One region of the Clostridium sp. CTA-19 genome, then DNA from elsewhere that is predicted to be linked to it. Evidence: riboswitches for the same ligand, from Rfam matches in the RefSeq annotation. Region 1 holds a riboswitch; each other region holds the start of a gene.
What was found. Region 1 has a riboswitch for thiamine pyrophosphate ahead of thiS (sulfur carrier protein ThiS). Riboswitches for the same ligand answer to the same signal wherever they lie in the genome.

Region 1 (6,176 bases):
GTTATTTATTGTTAGGAGCTTTGGCTGTAACAGTAAATAAAACAGGTCTTTCAACTATACTAGCTAAAAAAATATCTAAGGTAGTTAAAGAAAACAAATTTACTTTTATGTTAATAATAGCAGTTATAGCTTGTTTTTCTCAAAATCTTATTCCAGTACATATAGCCTTTATACCAATCTTAATTCCAGCACTTATACCTATTATGAATAAATTGAAAATTGATAGAAGAGCTGTTGCCTGTGCTTTAACATTTGGGTTGAAAGCTCCATATATAGCTATACCAGTAGGATTTGGACTTATATTTCAAAATATTATAAGAGATCAAATGATAGCTAACAATATAGAAGTTACAACTGGCATGGTAAGTAAAGTAATGTGGATACCAGGAGTGGCTATGATTATTGGACTTTTAATAGCTATATTTTTTAGCTATAGAAAACCTAGAGAATATAAAAATGTAAATTTAGAAGAGTTTTCAAATGATAATGAAGATATAAAAATGACAAAGACACACTGGACTGTATTAATGTCTGCTATAGTAGCTTTTGTGGTTCAGATTTTGACAGGGTCATTGCCCTTAGGTGGGTTATGTGCAATTATAGTTTTAATTGTAACAAGAACTATTAAATTTAATGAAATTGATAATTTGATGAATGGTGGAATTAAAATCATGGGTTTTATAGCCTTTGTAATGCTTGTAGCTGCTGGATATGGAAATGTATTAAGAGAAACAGGCGCTATAGAATCTTTTGTTAATTCTATAGTCGTATTAGTAGGACAAAGTCAATTTCTTGGAGCATTATTAATGCTTTTAGTAGGACTTCTTATAACTATGGGAATAGGAAGTTCTTTTGGAACTATTCCTATATTAGCAACTATATACTGTCCATTAGGACTTAAATTAGGTTTTAGTCCTTTATCTATAATTATATTAATTGGAGTTGCAGGAGCATTAGGAGATGCAGGGTCGCCAGCATCAGATAGCACTCTTGGGCCAACATCTGGACTTAATATAGATTCCCAACATGACCACATTTGGGATACCTGCGTGCCAACATTCCTTCACTATAACATACCACTATTTATATTTGGGTTAGTAGCTGCTTTGATTTTTTAATATAGGGAAAAATTATATTATAGGGATATAAGTTGAAAATTTAATTCAAATTTATGAACAAGTTTTAAACTTCAACTAGATAAAAATTATAAACAACCAACTATTTAAAGGTCTACATCCATTACAAGAGGGACAGACGCGTTAAGGTTTATTTTACCATACTTTAGGATAGGTGCTTTTGATGATTCTAGTTTCTCTTCAACACTGCTCAAAGTCGGTCCCAAACATCTACGTAGCTATGCTACTTTTTTAGGACCGGCTTCAAGTTATATAAGTTTTATTGCGAAACCATTGATTTCACTCACAAAATAACTTACGGAAAATATACTTTGGTACGCCTGTCCTTCTTGTTACGGTGCTACATTTAAATAATAATCTTAGCTTAGTTTTATATCCTAAATTTAGATTTTACTTTATTAAATTAAAAAGAAACTGGATTTAATCCAGTTTCCACTGTAACTTTTAACTATTACTTATTAACTCTTAACTGCTTTAGGGACTGGCTAACCCTTTTTGTTTATGGAAGTTACATTCAAAGAGTTTGTTTTATTTTATGGTGCTACATTTGTCGTGCCTGTCCCATTTGTTACGGTGTTATACTTAGATATTAATCTTTACTTGATATTTACTCCCAAACCTAAGTTTTATCTAATTCAACAAACTACTTAAAGATAAAAAAATCATTATTATTTACCAAAAACTATTAAATCATCAATTATTTTAAAATCGTTTTTCTCATAAAACTTTTGTGCTGGATAACCTTTTTCTGTGTTTAATATCATTCCGTTCATTCCCTGATTTTTAATAGTTTTTTCTATTTCTTTCATGAACCAACTTCCAATACCTTTTCCCTGCATTTCATAGCTAACACAAAATTGGTCAATATAATATTCCATACCTTCTATCCATGGCTTTTTCATACCAACACTTAATGCTACAATTTTGTCATCTAACATAGCTACATAACCTAGAAAGTAGTTATTGTTAAAGTGATTATTGAAGAAATTAACTACTGGATCTCTTGAGTCGTAAACATCATTCCATGGTTCTTCAGAAAATGTGTTTATAAATAAATCAACACATTGATCAAGCATATGTTTTTTCATTTCTAATATAACTAAATTTTTCATTTTATTCTTACCCTCTGCTTCTTAATAAATATTTAAGTTATTATAACATAATTTTGTAAATACAACAATTTTTACAAATACAATAAATTTAAAATTAATATTCTACTGTTAGTTAATAGCTTATTTTAATTAATAGTCTTTATATGTTTAAATTAAATGTGAAATAGTGTAATCTATATTTATGTTAATATAAGGAGTTCTAAAGTAATACATTTAATGTTTATATTATTGATAGGAGATTAAAATGAAATTTAAGGAATTTGGAAATAGGGAATTACCTACGATAATATTTTTGCACGGTGGAGGATTATCTTGGTGGTCTATGGAAAAAATTATCAAGGATTTCAGTAGTGAAAATCATGTTGTGGCCCCTATAATTGATGGACATGGTGAAGATGGCAAAACAAATTTTATAAGTATAGATGACAGTGCTGATAAATTAATTTCATTTATAGATGCTAATTGTGGTGGAAGAGTATTTGCACTTGTTGGATTATCCATTGGTGCTCAAATTATAACTGAAATATTGTCTAGAAGAAGTGATATTACTAAATTTGCAGTTATTGAAAGTGCTTTAGTTTACCCAATTAAAGGAACAAGATTTTTAGCAGTACCAACTTACAAAATGTTTTATGGTTTAATAAAGAAAAAATGGTTTTCAAAATTACAAGGAAAAATACTAAATGTTCCTGAAGAAATGTTTGAACGTTATTATAAGGATAGTTTAAATATAACAAAAGAATCTTTAGTTAATATTACATTGAGTAATGGGAATTATATATTGAAAAACACAATTAAAAATACAAAAGCTAAGGTTCTAATTATTGTTGGAGAAAAAGAGTTAAAGATTATGAAAAAATCAGCAGAAGAACTGCATAACACTATTTTAAATAGTCATTTATATATAGCTAAAAAAATGGGACATGGGGAACTTAGCTTAGTTAATTATGAGGAATATGTTAGTCTCATTAGAAATTTTTTTGTTTGAAAAATGTAGTATTTTTTAAGCGAAATAGCTTCAATTGGAATTGTATATATAAATAAACAAGTATTTACAATATAGTTTTGTAGCTGTATAATGAACTTAACTTAATAAAGATTTGCTAGGGGAGCCAATAGTGGCTGAGAGGAATTTTAAGTTTCGACCCTTTGAACCTGATATGGTTAACACCAACGTAGGGAAGTAAGATAGGAAAATATTTAAATTTGAAATAAAATTATAACATATATTTTCATAAGAGCTTACCGGTTGGTAAGCTCTTTTTATATGCAAAGAACATAGCAAAACCCCATAGTAGCTTTATTAAGATAATTTTAGAGAGGAGGGATAGCATGATTGTAAACGGTAAAAAAAAGAATTATGAAGGCTTTTCAGTTAGTGAAACGATAAAAGATTTAGAACTTGATGCAGATAAAATTGTTGTTGAACTGAATTTAAAAATATTACCTAAGGAAGAATACGATAAAACAATATTAAAAGAAGATGACAAAATAGAAATAGTTGCTTTTGTTGGAGGGGGATAAATGCTTATTAAGGTGAATGGAAGAAGCGTTGAAATAAGTGAAAATGTATCTATAAATAATATAAAAGAAAAAATGTATCCTAATTCAGATATGGTAATTATAAACGGGTTTCCAATAAAAGAAGATAAGATTTTAAAAGATAAAGATGAATTGACTTTTATAAAAAAGGGTGAAAAACCAAAAAAAGAAGAACTAGAAACACTAATGGTTTCTAGACATACAAAAGGTGTATTTGAAAAACTAAAGAAGTCAGTAGTAGGTGTTGCAGGATTAGGTGGACTTGGTTCTAATATAGCAATATTTTTAGCAAGAATAGGAGTCGGAAGGTTAGTATTAGTAGATTTTGATGTAGTAGAGCCAAGTAATTTAAATAGACAACAATATTATATAAGGAATATAGGGATGAAAAAAACTGATGCAATTAAAGAAATTATTAAAGAAATTAATTCCTATATTTTAGTGGAAGTTGTAGATAGATATTTAGATAAAGACAATGCTATCTATACATTTAAAGATTGTGATGTTGTTATAGAAGCTTTTGATAATGCAAAGTGTAAAGCAGAGCTTGTAAATGCTATTTTACTTAATACAAATAAATATATCATTAGTGGAAATGGAATGGCAGGTAGTTTTTCATCTAATTCTATAATTACTAAAAAGATTAATAGTAGATTTTATGTTTGTGGAGATGGAGAAAATGAGGCAAAAGAAGGTTCAGGCCTTATGGCTCCAAGAGTAAGTATAGCTGCAGGTCATATGGCAAATATGTCAGTGAGGATATTACTAGGTGACAGTGAAGTGTAGAGGGGGAAATGTTATGAATGACAAATTTATAATTGGCGGAAAAGAGTTAAATTCTAGATTGTTTATTGGAACAGGTAAGTATGCATCAAATTCTATTATTCCTGAAATAGTTAAAAGTTCAGAAGCTCAAGTAATTACTATGGCAGTAAGGCGAATAAATTTTGATGATAAAGAAGAAAATGTAATAAACCATATACCTAAAGATATGGTATTGCTACCAAATACATCAGGGGCAAGAAATGCAGAAGAAGCAGTGAGGATTGCTAGACTTGCAAAAGCGATGGGATGTGGAAAATGGATTAAAATAGAAGTAATAAACGATTCAAAGTATCTTTTGCCAGATAATTTAGAAACTTTAAAAGCTACAGAAATATTAGCTAAAGAAGGTTTTGTAGTTTTACCGTATATGAATCCTGACTTAGCAATGGCAAAACGAATGATAGAAGCAGGTGCGGAAGCTGTTATGCCATTAGGGGCACCTATCGGAACCAATAGAGGCTTAAAAACAAAAGAATTGATAGAAATAATGATAGATGAATTAAATAAACCAGTGATTGTAGATGCAGGTATTGGTTTACCTTCTCATGCTTGTGAAGCAATGGAGTTGGGAGCTAGTGCGGTTCTTTTAAATACTGCAATATCATCAAGTAATAACCCTATTCTTATGGCAAGCGCCTTTAAAAAAGCTGTAGAAGCTGGAAGGGAAGCATATTTGGCTAAAGCTGGTGTTGTATCTAAATTTGGAAACGCATCATCACCTTTAACTGGATTTTTAGAGTAATGTCATTTTTAAAGGTTATAGAAAAATACGAAAAATTTAATTTTGAAGATTATTTTAATAGGGTTACAGATGAAGATATAAAAAGGTCTATATACAAAAATAAATTAAATGAAGAGGATTTTTTAAACATAATATCGCCTAAAGGTGAAAAATATCTGGAAGAAATAGCTCAAAAGGCTCATGAAATATCTAATAGGTATTTTGGGAAAACCGTTCTTTTATATACACCATTATATATTGCTAATATGTGTGTTAACAGATGCGCATATTGTTCTTACAATCATGATAACAATATTTTAAGAGCAAAGTTAACTATGGAAGAAATAGAAAAAGAAGCGAAGGCCATAGCTAAAGAAGGATTTAAACATATAATTCTTTTAACTGGTGAAAGTCCTAAAGATACACCAATAGAATATTTAGTAGATGCAATAAAAGTACTTAAGGATTATTTTCCTTCAATTACATTAGAAGTACAACCATTAAGTGAAGAAGATTATAAAAAAGCTATAGAGGCAGGTGCTGATGGATTAACAGTTTACCAAGAAGTATATGATAGAGAAATATACAAGAAAGTACATTTAGGTGGTCCAAAAAGAAATTATAATTTTAGGCTTGATGCACCAGAAAGAGGTGCAAAAGCAGGTATGAGAAATATAAGTGTAAGTGCACTGTTAGGATTAAATGATTTTAGAAAAGAAGTGTTTTTAACAGCACTACATGGAAAATATATTAAAGATAATTACCCAGGAGTAGATGTAGCTTTTTCGGCACCAAGAATACGTCCTCATGCTGGAGCTTTTCATGATATATATCCAGTAA
Region 2 (6,176 bases), on a different contig from region 1:
GTTCATAACTTAGACATACAAAAGATTCACCTTAATAATAATGTTGATAGGATGGTATGTACATTAGTAGATATGTCAGATGAATATGAAGCACATAAAAGATTAGTTATAAGCGAAAATAAATTAGCAACAATAACTGAAAATATTAAAGACTTAATAATAACAATAGACAATAATGGAATAATAACATATGTTAATAATGCAGTTTTAGAAACTTTAGATTATGATAGGAATGAGCTTAATAATAAACATTATAGCAAACTAATTAATTTTAAAGTTTGTAACAATAAATTTTTAGATTCAGATTATGAAAATCATATTTGGATTAAGCATAAAATTTTAACTAAGCAAGAAAAATTGATTGTAGTAGATTCCTTAATAAGTAATATGCTAAACGAAGAAGGACAGGCTATAGGAAAAATAATAGTTTCTAGAGATCTTAGCTGTAAAAATGAAGTTGATATTTTAAAAGAAAAATATGATGAAATAAAAGAATATGATAGAATAAAGACGGAAATTTTTTCTAATTTATCTCATGAAGTTAGAACGCCGATAAATATAATATATTCATCTGTACAACTTTTAAATAATAAGAAAAATTTAAGTACAGAGGATTTTCTATGTTCTTATGATAAATATGAGAGTATTATAAGAGAAAATTGTAATAGAATGCTTAAACTTGTAAATAATTTATTAGATATAACTAAAATTGAAAGTGGATTTATGAAAATGAATTTTAAAGATTATAATGTAGTTAAATTAATAGAGGACGTAACAATGTCAGTAGTTCCTTATGCTGATATAAAAAATATAAACATTATATTTGATACAGACTTTGAAGAGTTGGAGATAAAAAGTGATAAAGATAAATTAGAACAAGTAATTTTAAATTTATTATCTAATGCCATAAAATTTACAGAAGAACAAGGAAATATATTGGTGTATATTTCCAAAGAGGATGATTTTGTTATAATACGAGTTAAAGATGATGGTATAGGTATACCAAAAGAATTTAGGGAGCATATATTTGACAGATTTGCACAAAGTAATAAAAATTATAACAAAGAAAAAAGTGGGACAGGTATAGGATTAGCATTAGTAAAATCTTTAATAGCTCTACATGATGGCAAAGTTTATTTAAATGAGGAATTAGAAGAAGGTAGTGAATTTATTATTAAACTTCCTATTGTAAAGTGCAATTGCAAAGATGAAATGAATATGTTATTAATGAATAATAGTATAAAATCGGTAAATGAAAAAGTATCAGTAGAATTTTATGATTTATATTAAAAACCAAAATTTACTTTGGATTATTTTGTATAACAATAGTATATTGAAAAAAATCAATATAGAGTAGAGATATTTTAATATAATCACTGTATTTTAAAAATTTTATCTATACAATATTATAAAATTTGTGGTATCATCTAACTTTGTAATGATAAATTAAATAAACAACATAAACTTAGAATAAAAGACAGATACTATAAATAAATAAAGTTAAATATTAATAGTTGATATAGTGAGTAATTTATAAATAAAATACTCACTATTATTAATTAAAAATTTAAATAAAGGTCATAAATTAATAAAAAAATTAAGTCTTAATAAGTGAGGGTGAAAAAATGAAAATAGGATTCGATCATAAGAAATATCTTGAAGAACAATCAAAATATATTTTAGAAAGAGTTAATAATTATGACAAACTATATCTTGAGTTTGGTGGAAAATTATTATTTGATTTACATGCAAAAAGGGTTTTGCCAGGTTTTGATGAGAATGCAAAAATAAAATTATTACATAAATTAAAAGAAAAAGTTGAAGTTGTTATTTGTGTATATGCAGGGGACATTGAAAGAAACAAAATAAGAGGTGACTTTGGCATTACATATGATATGGATGTTTTAAGACTAATAGATGATTTGAGATCTTATGAACTAGACGTGAATAGTGTTGTAATAACTAGATATGAAGGTCAACCAGCAACTAAAGTATTTATAAATAAGTTAGAACGTAGAGGAATAAAAGTATATAAACATAAATCTACAAAAGGATATCCAACAGATGTAGATACTATAGTTAGTGATGAAGGATATGGACAAAATCCGTACATAGAGACAAGTAAACCAATAGTAGTTGTTACAGCACCAGGACCAGGAAGTGGAAAGCTTGCAACATGTCTTAGCCAGTTATACCATGAGTATAGAAGAGGTAATGTAGCAGGATATTCGAAGTTTGAAACATTCCCAGTTTGGAATGTACCTCTAAAACACCCTCTTAATATAGCTTATGAGGCTGCTACAGCAGACTTAAAAGATGTAAATATGATAGATTCATTCCATTTTGATGCTTATGGGAAAGTAGCAGTAAACTATAACCGTGATATAGAAAGTTTCCCAGTTTTAAAAAGAATTATAGAAAAAATAACTGGAGAAGAGGCTGTCTATAAATCTCCAACAGATATGGGCGTTAATAGAGTTGGATATGGAATAATTGATGATGAGGTAGTAAAAGATGCATCACAGCAAGAAATTATTAGAAGATACTTTAAAACAGCATGTGATTATAAAAAAGGTTATGCAGATAAAGATACGTTCCAAAGAGTAAAACTTATAATGGAAGAACTTAATTTAAAAGAGCAAGATAGAAAAGTTGTAATGCCAGCGAGAGAGCATTCAGCAAAACTTAAAGAAAACTGTGCAAAAAATGAAATATGTCCAGCAGTAGCCTTAGAACTTGAAGATGGAACTATATTAACAGGTAAAAGTTCAAATGTTATGGATGCAACAGCAGCAGTAGTATTAAATGCTATTAAACATTTTGCTAATATATCAGATGAAATACATTTAATATCACCAGTTATATTGGAACCAATAATAAACTTAAAGTCTAAAACATTAGGTAGTAAAAACACAGCATTAACATGTGAAGAAATATTAATAGCACTTAGCATTTGTGCAGCTACAAACCCTATGGCACAAGTTGCTATGGCAAAATTACCAATGCTTAAAGGATGTCAAGCACATTCAACTACAATATTAAACAAAAATGATGAGCAGACATTTAGAAAAATTGGAATAGATATAACTTGTGACCCAGAATATCCATCAGAAAATCTTTATTACAATTAAATAGAATATATTTTTTATAGGGCAATCTCAAAATACAATAATATAATAAAAGGGATTGCCCTTTTATTATGTTTAAAGACAACATAGGGATATAAAAGTTAAACTAAAGTTATATATTAAGAGTTTATAGTTTAAAATTATATGTTAAGTTTTAACTATGATTGATACAATTAAAGGCTTTATGTATAATAAAGGCTAGTGATTTACATGAAAAATATGAAGATATATTGTAAGATATGGAGTGATTTAATATGAGAATGAGAAGAAAGCCGTGGGCTAGGCCAGAATTAGAGAGTTGTGATTTCTTTGTTACTAAACCTAGTGAACATAAAGGGAAATGGAAAGAAAGTTTTAAAAAAGTTCAACCTTTATATTTAGAGTTAGGTTGCGGAAAAGGTACATTTATAGCTGTACATGCTGCAGAAAATAAAAATATTAACTATATAGCTATAGATATAAAAGATGAAGTTTTAGTTTTAGCAAAAAGAAATATAGAAAATGCAGTTGATGAAAAAGGAAGAAAAGTTGATAATGTAAAACTTATGGCACAGGAAATTGGTCTTATTGAAGAGATGTTAAATGAAGAAGATGAGATTGAGAAAATATATATAAATTTTTGTAATCCGTGGCCAAAAGAAAAACATAAAAAAAGAAGATTAACACATACAAGACAATTAAATAAATATAAAACCTTTTTAAAAAAGAACGGAGAAATATGGTTTAAAACTGATGATGATGAACTTTTTGAAGAGTCATTAGAGTATTTTAAAGAGTGCAAGTTTAATATAAAGTACATAACTTATGATCTACATAAAAGTGATTTTGAAGGTAATGTTGTAACAGAACATGAAGAAATGTTTACAGCACAAGGAATAAAAACAAAGTTTTTAATAGCAACATTATAATAAAATTTATAATAAATGTACGGTGATAAATTTTTGTTATCAGTTGAGAAAAATAAGTACAAATATAGTTAGTTAAGAATTATGAATTATGAATTATGAATTAAGAATTTAGGATGAAAGTGGCAACCACTTTCTGAAAATGATTTTAAAAAATCTATCAATATAATTTGCTTTGAAAATTTATAAAAAGATACGTTGAGAATTACTAGGAACGAAGTGAGTAGTAATAACCACAACTGTTCACTATTCACTCTTAACTTTTAACTAAAATAATCTGTTAGTTATTGATAAAATATTAATTTGAATTTTCTTATTTGATAAACAAATAAGTTTAAAATTTAATTTGGAACACTATAATAGATAAAAAGGAATTAATATTAATTAAGAATATTTAGTATAAATGTAGATATTTTAATATATTTGTTTTATAATAAATATTGAAAAGAGAATAATATAATTAGCTAGGGGTGCTATTAAAGCTGAGAGGTATTGATATACTAACCCTTGAACCTGAAATTGGATAATACCAGCGTAGGAAAGCGTTATTAAAACGAGAAGTTTTAGTTTTGTGCAAATTTTATAGTTTTATATTTAAGTATAAAAAGCTATATCCAAGTTGGGTATAGCTTTTATTGTGTTTAGAAAATTTTTAATTTTAAGATTAGGGGGGAGTTTTATGAAATTTACAGATTATTTATATTCAAGTTCGAAAGAGATATGGGAAGGCTACAAAAAACATCCATTTATATGTAATTTAGCTAATGGAACATTGGATAAAAATAAATTTATGAAATATCTTATACAAGATTATTTATACCTTAAGGAATATGCGAAAGTATTTTGTGTAGGGGTTGTAAAGGCGGATACTATGGAAGAGATGAAGTTTTTTTATAGTTCAACTAAGGGAACTATGGAAGATGAAACAGCAGTCCATATAAAGTATTTAACAGATCATGGTTATAAGATAGAGGATGTTGAAAAAATGGAGTATAACATTGCTACAATAAATTATACAAGTTATATGAAGTCTATAGCATTAACAGGGAATATAAAAGAAATAGCTATTGCAACATTACCATGCACTTGGAGTTATAATTATATAGGTAAGTATTTGTTAGAAAATTATAAAGATAATTTAGAAGAAAACTTTTATAGGCCTTGGATTGAAGAATATTCTTCTAAAGATTTTAATGATTTTACAGATGTATGGTTAGAATATGTAAATAAAATTTGCAATGATTTAAATGAAAAGGAAAAAAAAAGGCTAAAAGATATATTTGTAAAATGTAGCCTTTATGAAATGGAGTTTTGGAACATGGCAAATCAAGATATGTAAATTTGGTTATGTTATGCTGGTATATAAGTAAAAAATTTTCTTCTTTTCAAATTTAATTAGTGATTGATATTTATATTAAAATCAAAAGGAGTATGATAATGGTTATATTAGTTACAATACTTAGTGTAATTTTAATGATTATGTATTTTATAGACTTAAGAAAAGAAAAATTCAATATAAGAACTATGGTTATCACAGCTATGTTTAGTGCAATATCATTTGTACTTTATTTAATACAATTTATAAAATATCCTCAAGGTGGGGGGATTAGTTTATTTTCTATGTTACCTGTAATGCTTCTATCTATATTATATGGAAGAAGAGTAGGGCTTACAGGCGGTATGATTTTTGGACTTTTAAAACTGTTAAATGGAGCAACGGTAGTACATCCAGCACAGTTCTTATTAGATTATGTGCTTTCAACAATGGCGCTAGGGCTTGCTGGCACTTTTGGAAGTAGTAAAAAGTTAAATTTAATTGGAGGCTGTTTACTGGCAGTATCGCTAAGTGTATTTGTAAATATAGTATCAGGAGCAGTCTTCTTTGGGCAATATGCACCTGAAGGAATGAATGTTTGGTTATATTCATTTGTCTATAATATAAGTAGTGCAGGGGTAGAGGGATTGTTAACAGTTGGTTTAATGGCAGTTTTACCAATAAAAAGATTTAGTAAAATAGCTAAACCAGTATAAATTTATTTTATGTTTAAATTTTAATCTATTTTTCATGAATAAATTGAAAACTATCTTAAAATAAAATTTTTTAGGGTAGTTTTTTAATGCTTAATTTTAATATGTCACTTGA
Region 3 (6,176 bases), on a different contig from region 1:
TAGTTGATTTTGTAACATACACTATAAAAAATTCTAGAAATAAAACAAATTTATGAAATAACAGGTATGATAATATTTAACTTATCATACCTGTTTACTAAATTTTTTTTAATTTTGAACTTTATTTCATTTCTTTTTTAGTAACATGCTAACATGATTCTATAGATAAAATTGATTACTAACACATTTTCACAATCCACTTGCTATAATCACATATAAAAACAGCACTATTTATTTTTAGGATGAGGTGCATTTTTAAAATTATACAAATAACCGTTTGCAATTTTTTTAATATCAATTTTATACATTTCTGAATACTTATCATGAACACCAAAAACTTTCATACCTGCCCTTTTAGAACTTATAATAGCAGGTAATACATCTTCAAAAACTATACAATCCCTTGGATTCACTTTCATACGCTTTGCACATAGAAGAAAGATATCTGGATATTCTTTGCCGCGTTCAACTTCATCCGTTGAGCAAATAGCATCAAATAAGTCATATATGCCATTATTTTTTAATGCAGGTTCAAAAAGTGCTGTTGGTAATCCTGTCGCAACTGATAGTTTAATTCCAATTTCTTTTAAGTATATAATATATTCCTTTGCATAAGGCTTTAATTTAACATTATTGCTGTATTCATGTATAGCCATATCATTCCATTCATTAATAATATCATCAGCCTTCTCATTTAAATTAAATAAGTTTATTGTATAATTTGCAGCTTCTAAAAAACTACGAGAACAAATTTCATTTATATATCCATCTGGAACATTCAGATTTCGCTTCGCTAAAAAATCTATATCTATCTTTTCCCACACGTCCATAGAGTTTAATACTGTTCCATCTAAATCAAAAATAGCTGCTTTAAAATCCATTTTTAGACTCCTTTCATAACTAAACACCATCATCTATTTTTTTAAATTAAAACTAATATAACTTAACTATAAATTTTATTAAGCTATTTAAGTTGCTTAGTTTTTATTATTTTCAGACCATTTTTGTATAAATCATAAAAATGATGTGTAGGACCATTTCCTTTTCCAATATCTAAGGAATGCTCTATTGCTGTAGTAACATATTTTTTTGCTTCACTTACTGATTCTTGAATATTCAATCCAAGTGCAAGGTTAGCAGCAATAGCCGAAGAAAAAGTGCAACCTGTACCATGTGTATTTTTTGTATTTATACGAGGATTATCAAAATGATAAAACTTATTTCCATCATATAATATGTCTAGTGCATTACCACTGCCATAACCACCTTTTATGATTACGTTTTTGCAGCCCATTTTATATATTTTTTTTGCTGATATCTCCATATCTTTAACAGTACTAATCTTCATATTAGATATTTTTTCTGCTTCTGGTATGTTTGGAGTAAGTACATCAGCAAATGGAATAATTATTTTTATTAATTCATCTACTATATTAGTATCCATTAGTTGACAACCATTTTTTGCATACATTACAGGGTCAATAACAACATTTTGTGGCTTATACTGTAAAAGTTTTTTAGCAACAGCTTTCATACAAGGTGGAGTTGATAACATGCCAACTTTTACAGAACTTACTTGAATATCTTCAAACACAGCATCTATCTGTTTTTCAATTACTTCTGGTGTAATATCTTGTATATCTATTACACGACTTGTGTTTTCAGCTACAACAGATACAATAACACTCATTCCAAATACTCCATGAGCTGAAAATGTTTTCAAATCTGCCTGTACTCCAGCACCTCCACTGCAATCAGATCCTGCAATACTAAGTACATTTTTCATAAAATTTCCTCCCTTTATTTTTGTTAGTTTTTTATTATAAAAATAAAAAACTAACAAGGCTGATAAAATAACTATTAATATAGAGAGTACCACCTTTTAAATTATTTTAAATTCAAAAAAGAGCGCTCTCACACTGAGAAGCACTCTATCAAATTCAATAGACTTAAACAAGCTGCTTCCCTACGCCAGTGTTAACTGTCAGGTTCAAAGGGTCAGGTTTTACCTTCTCAACTACAAGTAGTCCCCCCGCAAAAATAACTATTTAATTCATCAAATAAATTTTACCATATTATGAGTTTAAAGTATAGTTAAACAAAATTAAAGTATTCTATCAAATAAATTTAAACTTCACTTAACAACTTTTTTTTCTTTTCAGTAAATTCTTCGTCTGTTAAAATTCCTTCTTCTTTTAATCTAGACAATTCTCTAAGTTTTTCATATACTGTGGTGCAATTATCTATTAACTGAGAATTATTTTTATCATTAACAAATTGTATTTCTTTTTCAGGAATTAAATCTTTTAGTGTATCATAGGCTGATATATGAAAAAACAACTGCTCATATTTATTATTATTAATAAATTCCAGTGTAATATCCTCTTTTTTAGATTGAGAATCCTTTGATGTTATTATTTTATTATGAATTCCTCTATCCTGTTTTAAAAAATGTAAAATATCATCTCTATGAATTTCTAATAATTTTATTATTATAGAATGATATTTATTAGCAAAACATAATTTATCATCTTTAATCCATACATATAATTCAGTGTTATTAATCATTTTTATCAAGGAAAATCTGTTACAAATAACTATCTTTGCTGTTTCAGGTACACCGTTTTTTATTATTTGCTCATTTAATACTTTTTCTAAATTATATTTTTCTAGTTTGATGTTATACTCTTTTAGTCTATTTTCAAATTTAGTTTTATATATAGTCTTATTTAATGTAAAGTTTATTAATAAGCAAATTGTAGGAATTATAATTGGAGGAATTATGATTAAGATTATAACTATAATTTTCCATGATCCATCGCTTAGCCCTAAATCATAACAAAAGAAGTTATAAAATTTCTCTTGTATGGAATCCACGAACAAAATTAGTAAGGAGAATATACCCCCAATAATAAACCCCAGACAGCCAGGTGCAACGCCCATATAATCCGGTGGAGTTGGTTCAGTATCTAATTTACTCATTTTAAATCCCCCTATTTTTATTAAATATGTATTAAATTATATATATGAATAAAACGACGATAAAATTACAATGTTATATTTACTTTTTCAATATTACTTCATGATTAAATCCTATATAACAATAAATACACTAAAAAATACCATGAATTTTCATGGTATTTGGATAACGTAAGCTTATTATTGTATATATTTAAAAATAATTGATTCCACTGCATCTATTTTAGGCGCAAATTTCATTGTGGCTATATTAGTTAGCATAATTACTTGTATATCATCATCTGGGAAAATATCATTCTCTGAAAAAAATCCCGGTATACCTCCACCATGATATACTTTTTTCCTAACTTTCCCCCCAAGTTCTATTTCATCTATAAATAGTCCATACCCATAGTATCCTTCTTTTCCAGCATCAGCATACTTACTAGACATTTTATTTAACGAGTCTTTACTAATAACTTTGCCTTCTAATAGTCCGTTGTTCCAAAGATATAAATCTTCTACAGTAGAATATAATGAGCCTGAAGCATATGGTATAGTCATATCTATAAAATCACAATTTAAAAGAGTTTTTTCATCTTCTTTTAGAGCATAACCACTTGCTCTGTTTTTAATGACTTCAATATGATCATCATAACCAGAATCATTCATTAAAAGTTTGTCAAAAATATTTTCTTGTAAATATTCTTTATAACTTTTTTTAGAAATCTTTTCTATTATGTATCCTAATAGAATAAACCCTGAGTTTGAGTATAGATGTTTAGTTCCTGGCTCAAAATCATAAGGACAGTCTTTGAATTCTTCAATAAGACTCTCAGCATTATGAGGATTTTTCATAATGCTTTCTACAAACCCTTTAATACTAGTATGATTAAATATCCCTGATGTATGAGTTAATAAATGGTGAATAGTTACTTTATTTCCTTTAGGATAGTTGGGAACATACCTATCTAAAGTATCATTTATATCTAATAATCCTTTATCATATAATTGTAGTATTGCTGCAGCTGTAAATTGTTTTGTTACTGATCCAATACGAAATTTTGTTCTAGTCGTATTAGGTACATCTAACTCATAATTTGCCATACCAAATGCTTTACTAATTATTTTTTCTCCTTTAATTGAAACTAATATCTCTCCACTAAACTTATCATCTTCTGATAGATTGTTAAAATAATTATCAATATCTGTCTTGATTTTATTTAAATTTTCTTTATTCATCATAAATTCCCCATCCTCTATATTTTAATTTTACAATTGAAATCCTATATTATAATTATAACATTAATTTCATCTTCGCCTAAAATATTCAAGACTATTTATTTTACTATAATTTTTTTATTTTCTTTATTTTTTCCTAACAACATACAAGCTAACAATTGATTCTTTAATATACTTATATAATAGAAACTTAAAAATTTATAAATCTAATATTAGATAAAAATTATGAAAGTGGTGCTAAAATGCTATACAATGATTGAAAATATTTACATTTTAGAATGAAACTTTAATCAAAAAAACCTCTATGTGATATATTTACATTATCATTACCATTTATTTTCACATCGAGAACCCCATTGGCATTTTTCCCAACTATTCTAACAAAGTACTTTTTATTTTTTATAGCATCAAATTCTATAGTGGATTTCTTATCTAACTCATTATTTTTAGCTATTATATTGTAATCAGAATCTAAAATTACAGTATAACATTTGCCCTTATAAATTTTACTACTATCATCTATAGTTATTCTCTCATCTTCTTTAGAAGTCACTTCTATAAAGTCCCAGATACCTGTAAAGTCCTTAAAATCAAAGTTTATTCCATTTGATGTATTATTTAAATCTTCAAGCAACCTAACTTTTCGTTCACCTGCATTCTTGCATAATAAGTACCTATCTGAACCAACATAGAAATTAGTATTTTTATAAATTATGGTTCCTACTAATGGAATTATTATTAAAATTAATACATAAATAGTGGTTAATTTATTTTTCTTTATATTTTTCATAATTATCAAACTCCCCTTTTTACAATACTTATTTGTATAATATATGAAAGTTTAAAGCCCTAAAGACTTATTTTATTTTAATAAATCTTTAGAGCTATTTTTTGCAAAATATTATAGAATTTAATTTTAAAACATTTACATGTTTGTCGTTATATTATTATTTTCTTTATATTCTTTAGTAAATATAAATGGTACAAAAACAATAGCATTAATTGCTATTCCCAATAATAGTGTTTTCAATGTAAAGTTGGATTCATAACTTCCACCAGAAAGAGCAACTGCTACAGCATTATTTGTTAAATGAATTAATATTGGAGTCCATAAATTTTCAGTTTTCATATATGCATACCCTAAGAATATGCCTAGAAGTATACAATAGGCTATATGAAATATAACACAATGTATCGGTGTTTTGGGGCTATATAATGTAAAACAAAGTGGTAAATGCCATATTCCCCAAATTGGCCCTAATATTAAAACTCCTAGTTTTTTTCCAAAAATACTTTGTAATCTTGGTTGAAGATATCCTCTCCATCCAAATTCTTCTCCAAAAAACATAATGAAAGAAAAAACTACACTAAAAAATAAGCTTAAAGGTAGAAAAACTAAGGTGAAAATTAAAGTTGAAACTTTAAAAGAATCATCCGGCTGCACTATTAAACTTACACCTGCCCTTATTATAAACAGACCAACAAATATCAATAAAACTATAACAACCTTTTTAAAATTTTTACCAATTTCTAAATTTAAACCTTCAAAATCTTTATTTTTGTTAGAAAATATAACAATAGAAGAAGCAACACTAGCTATGGCAATAATACCTTGGATAGTAAAACTTAAAACTTTAGGATTATTACTAAAGAAAAAAGTACATATAAATAAAGCACAAATAGAAATTATAGTAGTTGCTATAAAAATATTAAAAAATATATTTACCGGTTTGCTAAGCTTTTCTTTATTAAAATATTTTATAGTAATAATTGTAGCAAAGGCTGGATACAGCATTTGAACTGCACCAAAATACTGAATGCTTTCTGAAGGTATTTTTTCATATAGTACAAAAAGTATGATTCCAATTAAAGCTGTAATAGCAAAATTGATTGCTAAAGCTATAGAAATCTCTTTTTTTACATTTGATGAATAGTTGTTCATTGAATCACGCTCCCTTATTTTATTGTATCAACTA

Region 2: linked by a shared signal. The riboswitch ahead of tenA (thiaminase II) and the one ahead of thiS (sulfur carrier protein ThiS) in region 1 are both predicted to bind thiamine pyrophosphate.
Region 3: linked by a shared signal. The riboswitch ahead of thiD (bifunctional hydroxymethylpyrimidine kinase/phosphomethylpyrimidine kinase) and the one ahead of thiS (sulfur carrier protein ThiS) in region 1 are both predicted to bind thiamine pyrophosphate.

Annotation. Positions count from the first base shown of each region.
Region 1 is NZ_BAAABH010000021.1:47,750-53,925, forward strand. It holds gene ACYUE0_RS12335 (Na+/H+ antiporter family protein) at 1-1,118, shown strand, start outside; gene ACYUE0_RS12340 (GNAT family N-acetyltransferase) at 1,805-2,248, opposite strand; gene ACYUE0_RS12345 (alpha/beta fold hydrolase) at 2,493-3,236, shown strand; TPP riboswitch at 3,344-3,447, shown strand; gene thiS (sulfur carrier protein ThiS) at 3,581-3,772, shown strand; gene thiF (sulfur carrier protein ThiS adenylyltransferase ThiF) at 3,773-4,576, shown strand; gene ACYUE0_RS12360 (thiazole synthase) at 4,590-5,357, shown strand; gene thiH (2-iminoacetate synthase ThiH) at 5,357-6,176, shown strand, end outside.
Region 2 is NZ_BAAABH010000009.1:106,466-112,641, forward strand. It holds gene ACYUE0_RS07135 (sensor histidine kinase) at 1-1,290, shown strand, start outside; gene ACYUE0_RS07140 (DUF1846 domain-containing protein) at 1,626-3,131, shown strand; gene trmB (tRNA (guanosine(46)-N7)-methyltransferase TrmB) at 3,383-4,036, shown strand; TPP riboswitch at 4,490-4,591, shown strand; gene tenA (thiaminase II) at 4,713-5,372, shown strand; gene thiT (energy-coupled thiamine transporter ThiT) at 5,465-6,064, shown strand.
Region 3 is NZ_BAAABH010000002.1:50,312-56,487, reverse strand. It holds gene ACYUE0_RS01490 (hypothetical protein) at 1-56, shown strand, start outside; gene ACYUE0_RS01485 (HAD family hydrolase) at 228-881, opposite strand; gene thiD (bifunctional hydroxymethylpyrimidine kinase/phosphomethylpyrimidine kinase) at 965-1,786, opposite strand; TPP riboswitch at 1,946-2,044, opposite strand; gene ACYUE0_RS01475 (SHOCT domain-containing protein) at 2,128-2,982, opposite strand; gene ACYUE0_RS01470 (serine hydrolase domain-containing protein) at 3,160-4,200, opposite strand; gene ACYUE0_RS01465 (hypothetical protein) at 4,487-4,990, opposite strand; gene ACYUE0_RS01460 (CPBP family intramembrane glutamic endopeptidase) at 5,126-6,142, opposite strand.